DNA from 3 places in the Streptomyces sp. NPDC005302 genome. Region 1 is predicted to be linked to each of the others. Evidence: riboswitches for the same ligand, from Rfam matches in the RefSeq annotation. Region 1 holds a riboswitch; each other region holds the start of a gene.
What was found. Region 1 has a riboswitch for thiamine pyrophosphate ahead of ABZT74_RS16480 (thiamine ABC transporter substrate-binding protein). Riboswitches for the same ligand answer to the same signal wherever they lie in the genome.
Positions count from the first base shown of each region.

Region 2: it holds a riboswitch for thiamine pyrophosphate, as region 1 does, so the genes downstream of both, ABZT74_RS21565 (cytosine permease) here and ABZT74_RS16480 (thiamine ABC transporter substrate-binding protein) in region 1, are expected to answer to the same signal.
Region 3: it holds a riboswitch for thiamine pyrophosphate, as region 1 does, so the genes downstream of both, thiO (glycine oxidase ThiO) here and ABZT74_RS16480 (thiamine ABC transporter substrate-binding protein) in region 1, are expected to answer to the same signal.

Region 1 covers NZ_JBEXGN010000009.1:228,637-232,169, reverse strand. The annotation lists gene ABZT74_RS16485 (iron ABC transporter permease) at 1-1,101, opposite strand, end outside; gene ABZT74_RS16480 (thiamine ABC transporter substrate-binding protein) at 1,077-2,165, opposite strand; TPP riboswitch at 2,242-2,347, opposite strand; gene rlmN (23S rRNA (adenine(2503)-C(2))-methyltransferase RlmN) at 2,389-3,495, opposite strand.
Region 2 covers NZ_JBEXGN010000014.1:78,302-81,834, reverse strand. The annotation lists gene thiD (bifunctional hydroxymethylpyrimidine kinase/phosphomethylpyrimidine kinase) at 1-268, opposite strand, end outside; gene ABZT74_RS21565 (cytosine permease) at 329-1,645, opposite strand; TPP riboswitch at 1,637-1,731, opposite strand; gene ABZT74_RS21560 (alpha/beta hydrolase) at 2,032-2,853, shown strand; gene ABZT74_RS21555 (aldo/keto reductase) at 2,973-3,533, shown strand, end outside.
Region 3 covers NZ_JBEXGN010000004.1:166,653-170,185, forward strand. The annotation lists gene ABZT74_RS07455 (FAD-dependent oxidoreductase) at 1-867, opposite strand, end outside; gene ABZT74_RS07460 (hypothetical protein) at 900-1,277, opposite strand; TPP riboswitch at 1,330-1,443, shown strand; gene thiO (glycine oxidase ThiO) at 1,441-2,607, shown strand; gene thiS (sulfur carrier protein ThiS) at 2,604-2,804, shown strand; gene ABZT74_RS07475 (thiazole synthase) at 2,808-3,533, shown strand, end outside.

The DNA.
Region 1 (3,533 bases):
GATCGCGGTGGCGGCGAGCGCGTACTCCAGCGAGTTGCCGATCGCGGCGATCGGGGCGACGAGGAAGGTGCCCCCGTCGTCGTCGGCCAGCGACCGGTAGTAGCGGAACCCCGGGGCGTCGAGGGAGCGCTGGACGAGGACGGCGAGGGGCAGCACGAGCAGGACGGCGATGCTCGCCAGTACCCCGGCGAGGAGCGCCCACTGCCCGGCGCCGCGCGGCCTGCGCGCGGTCGTCCGCGCGGACACCAGCCGCAGCGCGGCCTCGCGGCGGCGGACGGTCGCCGCGTGCACGGCGAGGATCGCCCCGACCGCCGCGAACTGGATGATCGTCAGCACCGCCGCCGTCCCGAGGTCGAAGATCTCGGAGGTCTGCCGGTAGATCTCGACCTCCAGGGTCGAGAAGGTGGGGCCACCGAGGATCTGCACCACACCGAACGAGGTGAAGGTGAAGAGGAAGACCATGAGGGCGGCGGCGGCCACGGCGGGGGCGAGCGCCGGAAGCGTCACCCTGCGCCAGGCCGCGAGGCGCGAGGCGCCGAGCATCCGCGCGGCCTCCTCCTGCCGCGGGTCGAGCTGCGACCAGAGCCCGCCGACGGTCCGTACGACCACCGCGTAGTTGAAGAAGACGTGTGCGAGCAGGATCGCCCACACCGTGGTGTCCAGGCGTACGCCCCACAGCTCGTCGAGCAGCCCGCCCCGGCCGACGAGGGCGAGGAACGCGGTGCCCACGACGACGGTCGGCAGCACGAACGGAACGGTCACCACGGCCCGCAGGAGCTGTTTGCCCCGGAACTCGAAGCGCGCGAACACGTACGCGCCGGGGAGCGCGATCAGCAGCGTGAGCGCCGTGGAGGCGAGCGCCTGCCACGTGGTGAACCACAGCACGTGCCGGATGTCGGGCTGGGCCAGGACGTCCCAGAGCCGGCCGAACCGCCAGCCGCCGTCGACGTGCAGCCCGCGCGCGACGATCGCGACCACCGGGTAGGCGAAGAACACCGCGAAGAACGCGACGGGCAGGGCCATGAGGCCGAGCCGTGTCGCGCCCTGCCGCCGGGCCGCGCGCGGGTTCCGCCCGGCTACTTCAGTACGAGCGAGGTCCACGACTTGACCCACTGGTCGCGGTCGGCTGCGATCTTCGCGGGGGCCAGGGTCTCCGGGTCCTTGGCCTGCGGGCCGAACTTCGTGAACTCCTCGGGCACCTCGGCGGTGTCGGTGACGGGGTACACGAACATGTTCAGCGGCATGTCCTGCTGGAACTCCTTGGTCAGCAGGAAGTCGACGAGCGCCTTGCCGCCCTTGGTGTTGGAGGCGTTGCTGAGGAGTCCCGCGTACTCGACCTGGCGGAAGCAGGTGCCGTCCACGACGCCGGTCGGGGCGGTGGTGGGCTTCGGATCGGCGTAGACGACCTCGGCGGGCGGCGAGGAGGCGTACGAGACGACGAGGGGCCGGTCGCCCTTGGCCTTCTTGCCGCCGGCCGACCCGGAGAACTCGTCGTTGTACGCCTGCTCCCAGCCGTCCACGACCTTCACGCCGTTGGCCTTGAGCTTCTTCCAGTAGCCCTGCCACTGGTCGTCGCCGTACTTCGCGGCGGTCCCGAGCAGGAAGCCGAGACCGGGCGAGGAGGTCGACGCGTTCTCGGTGACGAGGAGGTTCTTGTAGGCGGGCTTGACCAGGTCGTCGAACGACTTCGGCGGCGCCAGGTCGTGCTTGGTGAAGTACGCCTTGTCGTAGTTGACGCAGATGTCGCCGGAGTCGATGGGCGTGACCCGGTGCCTGTCCTGGTCGACGCGGTACTGCTGGGCGATCCCGTCGGAGCCCTTGGCCTCGTAGGACTGGAAGAGCCCGTTGTCGAGGGCCCGGCTCAGCAGGGTGTTGTCGACGCCGAAGAAGACGTCGCCCTGCGGATTGTCCTTGGTCAGGATCGCCTTGTTGACGGCCTGCCCGGCGTCGCCGTCCTTGAGGACACGGACCGTGTAGCCGGACCGCTTCTCGAAGTCCTTGAGCACGCTCTTGGAGACGACCCACGAGTCGTGGGTAACGAGCGTGACGGTCTTCGGGTCTCCCGAGGCGCCGGCGTCGGACGAGCCGCACGCCGACAGGACGGGCAGCGTGACGAGGCTCAGCCCGACGGCCGTCGCCGCGAACCGCTTGCTGGTGGTGCTCACTGATTCCTCCTGGCTGACCAGGAAGAGACGCGGCCCTGCCCGGGAACTCTGACGGATCCCGGGCAGGGCGCAACAGCTTGAGTGATGACCGAACTTCCTACCCAGAATGACCTGGGCAAGGTTCAGAGGGTCTGCGGTCTGTCCCGCACTCTCAGCGCTGTGGCGCTCCCCTGTCGGAATATGAAGATGTGAAGGGTATGACGTTGTACGGACGCGTCTCAGACTACCGCTCGGTCGCGGCGAGCTGACCGCACGCTCCGTCGATCTCCTGTCCGCGGGTGTCCCGGACGGTCACCGGCACGCCGTGGGCGGCGATCGCCTCGACGAACGCCTTCTCGTCCTCGGGCCGCGAGGCGGTCCACTTCGAACCCGGGGTCGGGTTCAGCGGGATGAGGTTGACGTGCACCGGCTTGCCCTTGAGCATCCGGCCGAGCCGGTCGCCCCGCCACGCCTGGTCGTTGATGTCCCGGATGAGGGCGTACTCGATGGACAGGCGCCGCCCGGACTTCGCGGCGTACTCCCATCCGGCGTCCAGCACCTCGCGCACCTTCCACCGCGTGTTCACGGGGACGAGGGTGTCGCGCAGCTCGTCGTCCGGAGCGTGCAGGGAGATCGCGAGACGGCACTTGAAGCCCTCGTCGGAGAACCGGTTGATGGCGGGCACGAGGCCGACCGTCGACACGGTGATACCGCGCTGCGAGAGGCCGAGGCCGTCCGGCTCGGGGTCGGTGAGGGCCCGGATCGCCCCGACCACGCGCTTGTAGTTGGCGAGCGGCTCGCCCATCCCCATGAAGACGATGTTGCTCAGCCGCGCCGGGCCACCGGGGATCTCGCCGTCCCGCAGCGCCCGCATCCCGTCGACGATCTGGTGCACGATCTCGCCCGTCGACAGGTTCCGGTCGAGGCCGGCCTGTCCGGTGGCGCAGAACGGGCAGTTCATCCCGCAGCCGGCCTGCGAGCTGATGCACATCGTCACCCGGTCCGGGTAGCGCATCAGCACGGATTCGACGAGCGTGCCGTCGAAGAGCCGCCACAGGGTCTTGCGGGTGGTTTCCTGGTCGGTCGACAGATGCCGGACGACGGTCATCAGCTCGGGAAGCAGCGCTTCCTGGAGCTTGCCCCGCGAGGCGGCCGGGATGTCCGTCCACTGCTCGGGGTCGTGCGCGTACCGGGCGAAGTAGTGCTGCGAGAGCTGCTTGGCGCGAAACGGCTTCTCACCGATCGCGGCAACCGCCTCTTTGCGCTCGGCAGGCGTGAGATCGGCAAGGTGCCGCGGCGGCTTCTTGGCTCCGCGCGGCGCTACAAAGGTGAGTTCTCCGGGCTTAGGCATGGCTGTACCAGTGTCGCAGATCGGATCGCATGACCCGG
Region 2 (3,533 bases), on a different contig from region 1:
TCGTGACGAGGGCGGGCGACGACAACATGCCCGTCTTGACGGCCTGGACGCCGATGTCGTCGACGACACTGCGGTACTGGGCACGCACCGCGTCCTCGGACAGCTCCCAGGCCCCCTGCACACCCACGGAGTTCTGCGCGGTCACCGCGGTGAGCACACTCATCCCGTGGGCGCCGAGCGCCAGCATCGTCTTCAGGTCGGCCTGGATTCCGGCGCCTCCGCCGGAGTCGGATCCGGCGATCGTCAGGACGCGGGGCGGCGTGGTCATACGTGGGTTCCTCTCGGGGTACGGCAACGGGCCCGACGGTGCGAGGTGTTCCGGGCCGCCCTAGGCGCGGCGGCGCAGTCGCAGGGGCGTGTAGAGGGCGAGGGCGACGAGGAACGCGACGTAGTAGGAGAAGTCGGCGCCGTGCAGCGCGTCGGCCACCGGACCCACGTACAGGCCGGTGTCCATGAACGGAACGGCCGCGCCGAACGCGGCGACGAAGGCCAGCAGGGACGGCCACGCCGGGAACGGGCGCGCGGTCTCGACGGCGAGGTCGACGGGGGCACCGGCACGTTCACGGGCGCGGGCGATCCAGTCGACGACGACGATCGCGACGAACCCGGGGATCCAGTAGCCCACGAACAGCAGCACGTTCTGGAAGCGGGCGGTGGTGTCCGCCGCGTGCATCCAGAGCACGAGCGGGAACCCGAGCGCGGCGGCCAGCGCGGCCGCCAGCGCCACGGCGAGCAGTCCGAACGCGCCCGCCGCCCCGCCGCCCAGCAACTCCTCGACACCCGCCGCCGTCTGGTCGGTCAGCACGGACGCGCCCCACAGACCGAGGGCCTGCACGGCGACGAAGGACACGACGAGGCCGAGCAGGGTGCACCAGAACATCCGCGGACGGGAGGTGGCGCGCGGCAGATAGCGGCTGAAGTCACTGGCGTACGGAGCCCAGGACAGTGACAGGCTGAGCGCGATGGTGCTGGTGAGCACGAACGCCCCCATGTGGTCCGCGCCGGTCGCGGAGCCGGTGGTGGCGGGGTGGACGCCGTCCAGCATCCGCCAGGCGATCACGGCGAACGCGACCGCGAGCACGAAGGTCATGACGATCTGCAGGCGGTGGATGGCCTCGTAGCCGAGGACACCGAGTGCCCCCTGCGCCGCCATCATCACGAGCACGCCGACCCAGAACGGCCAGCCGCACAACCGCGCCAGCGCGTCCCCGCCGAACAGCCCGATCAGCGCGTCCCAGGCCACCGAGGACAGCCACTGGAGCAGTCCGGGCAGGGCGACCGCCCGGCCGAACGCGAGCCGGGCGAGCGGGAGTTGGCCCGTTCCGGTGAGGCCGCCCCAAGTGCTCAGGTAGGCGGTGGGCAGGGCCCCGACCACGGTCCCGAGGACGACCGCCGTGAGGGCGGTGCCGAAGTCCAGACCGAGCGCGACGCCGATGGTGCCGGTGAACACGCCCGTCATCGTGAGGTTCGGGGCGAACCACACGGTGAACAGGCGCCAGGGCCCGCCGTACCGGTTGCTCTCGGGGACGGGCTCGATGCCGTGCCCCTCCACCCGCAGATCGCCGGGAGCCGCGGGCATCGACCCGTCGAAGACGATCGGCCGGCTGTCGGCGGGCAGCCCGCCGGAAACATGCGCCAATGGCATGAAAGACATCCCTCCGCCAGTACGAACTGGTTCAGGTTCGACGGGTGTGATCTCAGCCCTCGGACGGGGCACCCCGTGTCCGGTACGACGGACACACTAACCCCATCCCCGCGCTCCTGTGTATGGCGGACCTGCGCCCATCGCTCCGCCCGCTCGGCCTGCTCCGCACGGACCGGCGGACCGGCGGACCGGCGGACCTCCTTCGCGAGGCGGGCCCGGGTCACCGCGAGCGGCCCGCGTCCGCTCGCGCCGCTTCCGCGGCCCCCGGTCGGGCCACCCGCAGCGCGCCGGGTGCCTCCCGTCGGTACTGTCGGAGGTGATCGCCGCCCGCTCTCCGTTCCCGGGTTCCCGGACCCGGGTGGCCGGGCGGAAGGAGGCAGGGCGCCGTGACCGTGATCTCCCTGAAGTCCGCGCAGGTGAACGAGGAGCTGACCCTTCCGTACGCCGAAGCCGGCTACCCCAGTGGTACGCCGGTCGTCTTCGTGCACGGTCTCGCCGACTCCTGGTGGTCCTTCGAGCCCCTCCTTCGACGCCTTCCGCCGTCACTGCACGGGTACGCGCCCACCCAGCGCGGCCACGGCGACGCCGGCCGCCCGCCGGACGGCTACACCCCCGACGACTTCGCGGCCGACCTGGTCGCCTTCCTCGACGCGGCCGGCATCCCGCGCGCCGTACTCGTGGCGGCGTCCACCGGCGGCGTAGCCGCGCGGATCGTCGCCGGCAGCCATCCCGACCGCATCGCCGGGCTCGTCCTGCTCGGCGTCCCCGGCACCCTCGCGGACAAGCCCGCGGCCGACGCGTGGCGCAAGCGCCTGGACGGTCTCGCCGACCCCGTGCCCCGGGCGTTCGTCGAGGAGTTCGTCACCGGCATGACCGCGGCCCCGCTCGCCCGCGGCTTCGTCGAGACGCTGGTCGAGGAGGGCCTCAAACTCCCGGCCCACGTCTGGCAGGAGACCGGGCGCGGTCTCCTCGACGCCGATCTCGGCGCGACCCTCGCGGGCATCCTGGTGCCCACCCTCGTCGTGTGGGGCGAACAGGACCGTTTCCTGACCCGTGACGACCAGCAGACGGTCCTGGACGCGGTCCACGGAGCCGACTTCCTCCCGTACGAGAACGCGGGCCACGCCGTCCACTGGGAACAGCCCGAGCGCGTGGTCGCCGACATCGCCGCCTTCGCCGCACGGATCGCCCGCCCCGGCACCAGCTGAACCCCGGTTCACCGAAGGCCACTTCGGCGCGTCGCACCCCAACGACGGGTGGGCGCAGGGCGCTGACCGGCGACGCCTGACCGAACGGCTTCCTCAAAGGCGTGTGCGAAACTGCCGCGATGACCGCAGAAACGATCACCGCGTCCGCCGCGGGCACCTGGACACTGGGCGACCTCACCGTCAGCCGCGTCGGCTTCGGCGCGATGCGCCTGACGGGCAGCGCGGCCTTCCACCACGGGACGCCGAGCGAGCGCGAGCGTTCGATCGCCGTGCTGCGCCGGGCGGTCGAGCTGGGCGTGGACCACATCGACACCGCCGCCTTCTACTTCTCCTCGCTGCGCTCCGCGAACGAACTGATCAACAGCGCCCTCGCCCCGTACGCCGACGACCTGGTCATCGCCACCAAGGTCGGGCCGTTCCGCGACTACGCGGGGGAGTGGGGCACCTCGGCCCGGCCCGACCAACTGCGCGCCCACGTCGAGGAGAACCTGCGGCAGCTCGGCCGCGACCACCTGGACCTGGTCTATCTCCGCCGCATGCGACAGGACTCCATCGCCGAGCACTTCGGAGCACTCGCCGAACTGCGCGACGCCGGAATGATCCGGCATCTCGGTATCTCCGACGTCGGCATCGCCCACCTCGACGAGGCCCGCGCCATCGCCCCCGTGGTCTCCGTGCAG
Region 3 (3,533 bases), on a different contig from region 1:
GTAGCGCCCCGACGGGAAGGAGGCGCAGTCCCCGACGGCGTAGACGTCCGGCAGCGAGGAGCGCAGGTGGTTGTCGGCGAGGATCTCTCGGTCCGCTCCGAGCGCGATGCCGGAGGCGGCGATCCACCCCGTCGCGGGCCGCGCCCCGATGCCGACGACCACGGCGCCCGCGGGCACCCGGGAGCCGTCGTCCAGGACCACGGCGCCGGGTTCGACGCGCTCCACGCGCGTGTGCGTGCGCAGTGTGGCGCCGCTGTCCGCGTACCAGCGGGCCATCGGCGCGGCCACCTCGGCGGGCAGTGCGGCGGCGAGCGGCCGGTCGGCGGCCTCGACGACCGTCACCGCGCAGCCGGCCTCGCGCGCGGCGGTGGCGAACTCGGCGCCGATCCAGCCGGCGCCGACGACCACGATGGCGTGCTGCTGGAGCAGGACGGGCCGCAGCCGGTCGGCGTCGTCCAGCGTGCGCAGCAGGTGCACCCCCGGCACGCCCTCGGCGCCGGGCAGCCGGATCGGTTCGGCCCCGGTGGCGACGACGAGGACGTCGTACGGGACGGGTCCGCCGGCCGTGTCGAGCTCGTGGTCCCCGGCGCGCACGCCGAGCGCCTCCAGGCCGAGCCGCAGGTCGATGTCCAGTGCCTCGAAGTCGACGTCGAAGGCGGAGCCCTCGGCCTTGCCGAGCAGGACGGCCTTGGACAGCGGTGGCCGGTCGTACGGCTGATGGGGCTCGGCGCCGATCAGCGTGACGGTGCCCGTGAAGCCCTGCTCGCGCAGGGCGACCGCCGTCTGCACCCCGGCCATGCCCGCGCCGACCACGACGACCCGCCGTGCCGTGGACCCCTGTGCCTTCGCCTGCGTCTGCTCGCTCACCTGATCACCATAGACACCTGACAATTCGTCAGTCAGCGGACGTGCGCGGTGATCTGCTGCACAGGGGCCGTCTCCCGCACCTGTTCGACCACGCTGGTGCCCGAGCCGGCCTGCGACTCCCAGGCCCAGGTCTCCTCCAGCCGCACCCGGCCGTCGGGCAGTTCGGTCACGAGGGACACGCAGTGCCCGGACGAGGTGGTGCCGTCGGCCTTGAGCTGGACGTAGCGGAAGTCGAGGCGGTCGCCCTCGCGGGTCCCGATGAGGTGTCCGCGGACGACGTCGCCGCCCGCGTAGTCGGCCCAGACCGTGCCGTCCGCCTCGCGGTAGGCGAACCGGGTGCGGGTACCGACCTGGCCCGGCGCCTGGTCGGCGACCGGGGCGAGGACGAGGCCGTCGAGCGAGCGTGCCATGGGCGGAGGCTCCCTTACCGAGTCCGTGGAGGGCGGGCTAGGGTGGCCACCGTAAAGCACTCGCGGGAGCCCGTACGCAACGGGCTGAGAGGGAGGCTGGGGCGGCCTCCGACCGTACGAACCTGATCCGGGTCATGCCGGCGAAGGGAGGGTCTGGACGCCCATGTCGCCTACACGTTCGTCCGACGTCCTCGTCATCGGGGGCGGGATCATCGGTCTCGTCACAGCTTGGCGGGCCGCGCAGCGCGGGTTCGGCACCGCGCTCGTCGACCCCGAGCCGGGTGGCGGGGCCGCGCAGGTCGCGGCCGGGATGCTCGCGGCCGTCACCGAGCTGCACTACGGCGAGGAGACCCTGCTCGGCCTCAATCTCGCCTCCGCGCGCCGCTATCCGGACTTCGCGGCCGAACTCACCGAGGCGACCGGCCAGGACCTGGGCTACCGCCGGTGCGGCACGCTGGCCGTCGCGCTGGACGCCGACGACCGCGCCCACCTGCGGGAACTGCACGCGCTGCAGAGCCGTTCGGGGCTCGACTCGGAGTGGCTGACCGGTCGTGAGTGCCGCCGTCTCGAGCCGATGCTCGCGCCCGGGGTGCGCGGCGGGCTGCGGGTCGACGGCGACCACCAGATCGACCCGCGACGCCTCGCGGCGGCCCTGGTCACGGCGTGCGAGCGGGCCGGGGTGAGCATCCACCGCACCTGGGCGGACCGCCTCACCGTCGTCCGTGACCGGGCCGCCGGTGTGGTCACCTCGGACGGCACCGAACTCGGCGCGGGCCAGGTGGTGCTGGCCGGGGGCAGCCTCAGCGGGCAGCTGGCCGGCGTCCCCGACGACGTCCTGCCACCGGTGCGCCCGGTGAAGGGGCAGGTACTGCGGCTGACCGTGCCCCAGCGGTACGCGCCGTTCCTGAACCGCACCGTGCGGGCCGTGGTGCGCGGCAGCCACCTGTACCTGGTGCCGCGCGAGAACGGCGAACTCGTGGTGGGCGCGACCAGCGAGGAGCTCGGCTGGGACACCACGGTGACGGCCGGCGGTGTGTACGAGCTGCTGCGCGACGCCCACGAGCTGGTGCCCGGGATCACCGAGCTGCCCCTCACCGAGACCCGCGCGGGACTGCGCCCCGGCTCGCCCGACAACGCCCCGCTGCTCGGCCCGACCGCGCTGGACGGGCTGCTGCTGGCCACCGGGCACTTCCGCAACGGCGTGCTCCTCACGCCGGTCACCGGCGACGCCATGGCGCACGTCCTGACAACCGGCGAACTCCCCGACGACGTCCGCCCCTTCAGCCCGCGGCGCTTCGGCGCCACCGCCCTCACGGAGCAGCCCGCATGAACATCGTCGTCAACGGAGAGCGGCAGCGGATCGCCGCCGGGACCGCGCTCGACACCCTCGTCGCCACCCTCACCCCGGCACCCTCGGGAGTGGCCGCCGCCCTGAACGAGACCGTCGTCCCGCGCGGGCAGTGGTCGTCCACCTCGCTGGCCGAGGGCGACCGCGTCGAGGTCCTCACCGCCGTACAGGGAGGCTGACCCATGGCCGACGACCCCTTCGTCCTCGGGGGGACGACCTACGCCTCCCGGCTGATCATGGGGACGGGCGGGGCGCCCAGCCTCGACGTCCTGGAGCGCTCCCTCGTGGCGTCCGGCACGGAGCTGACGACGGTCGCGATGCGGCGCGTGGACGCCTCCGTGCACGGCTCGGTCCTGTCGGTGCTCGACCGCCTCGGCATCCGGGTCCTGCCGAACACCGCCGGCTGCTACACCGCGGGCGAGGCCGTTCTGACGGCCCGTCTCGCGCGCGAGGCGCTCGGCACCGACCTGGTCAAGCTGGAGGTCATCGCCGACGAGCGCACCCTGCTGCCCGATCCGGTGGAGCTGCTGGACGCGGCGGAGACGCTGGTCGACGACGGCTTCACGGTGCTGCCCTACACGAACGACGACCCGGTCCTCGCCCGCAAGCTGGAGGACGTCGGCTGCGCCGCGGTCATGCCGCTCGGCTCGCCCATCGGGTCCGGGCTCGGCATCCGCAACCCGCACAACTTCCAGCTGATCGTGGAGCACGCGGGCGTGCCGGTGATCCTGGACGCCGGGGCCGGTACGGCGTCGGACGCCGCGCTCGCGATGGAGCTGGGCTGCGCGGGGGTGATGCTCGCCTCGGCGGTGACCCGTGCGCAGGAGCCCGTGCTGATGGCGGAGGCCATGCGGCACGCGGTGGAGGGCGGCCGGCTGGCACGGCGGGCGGGCCGCATCCCGCGCCGG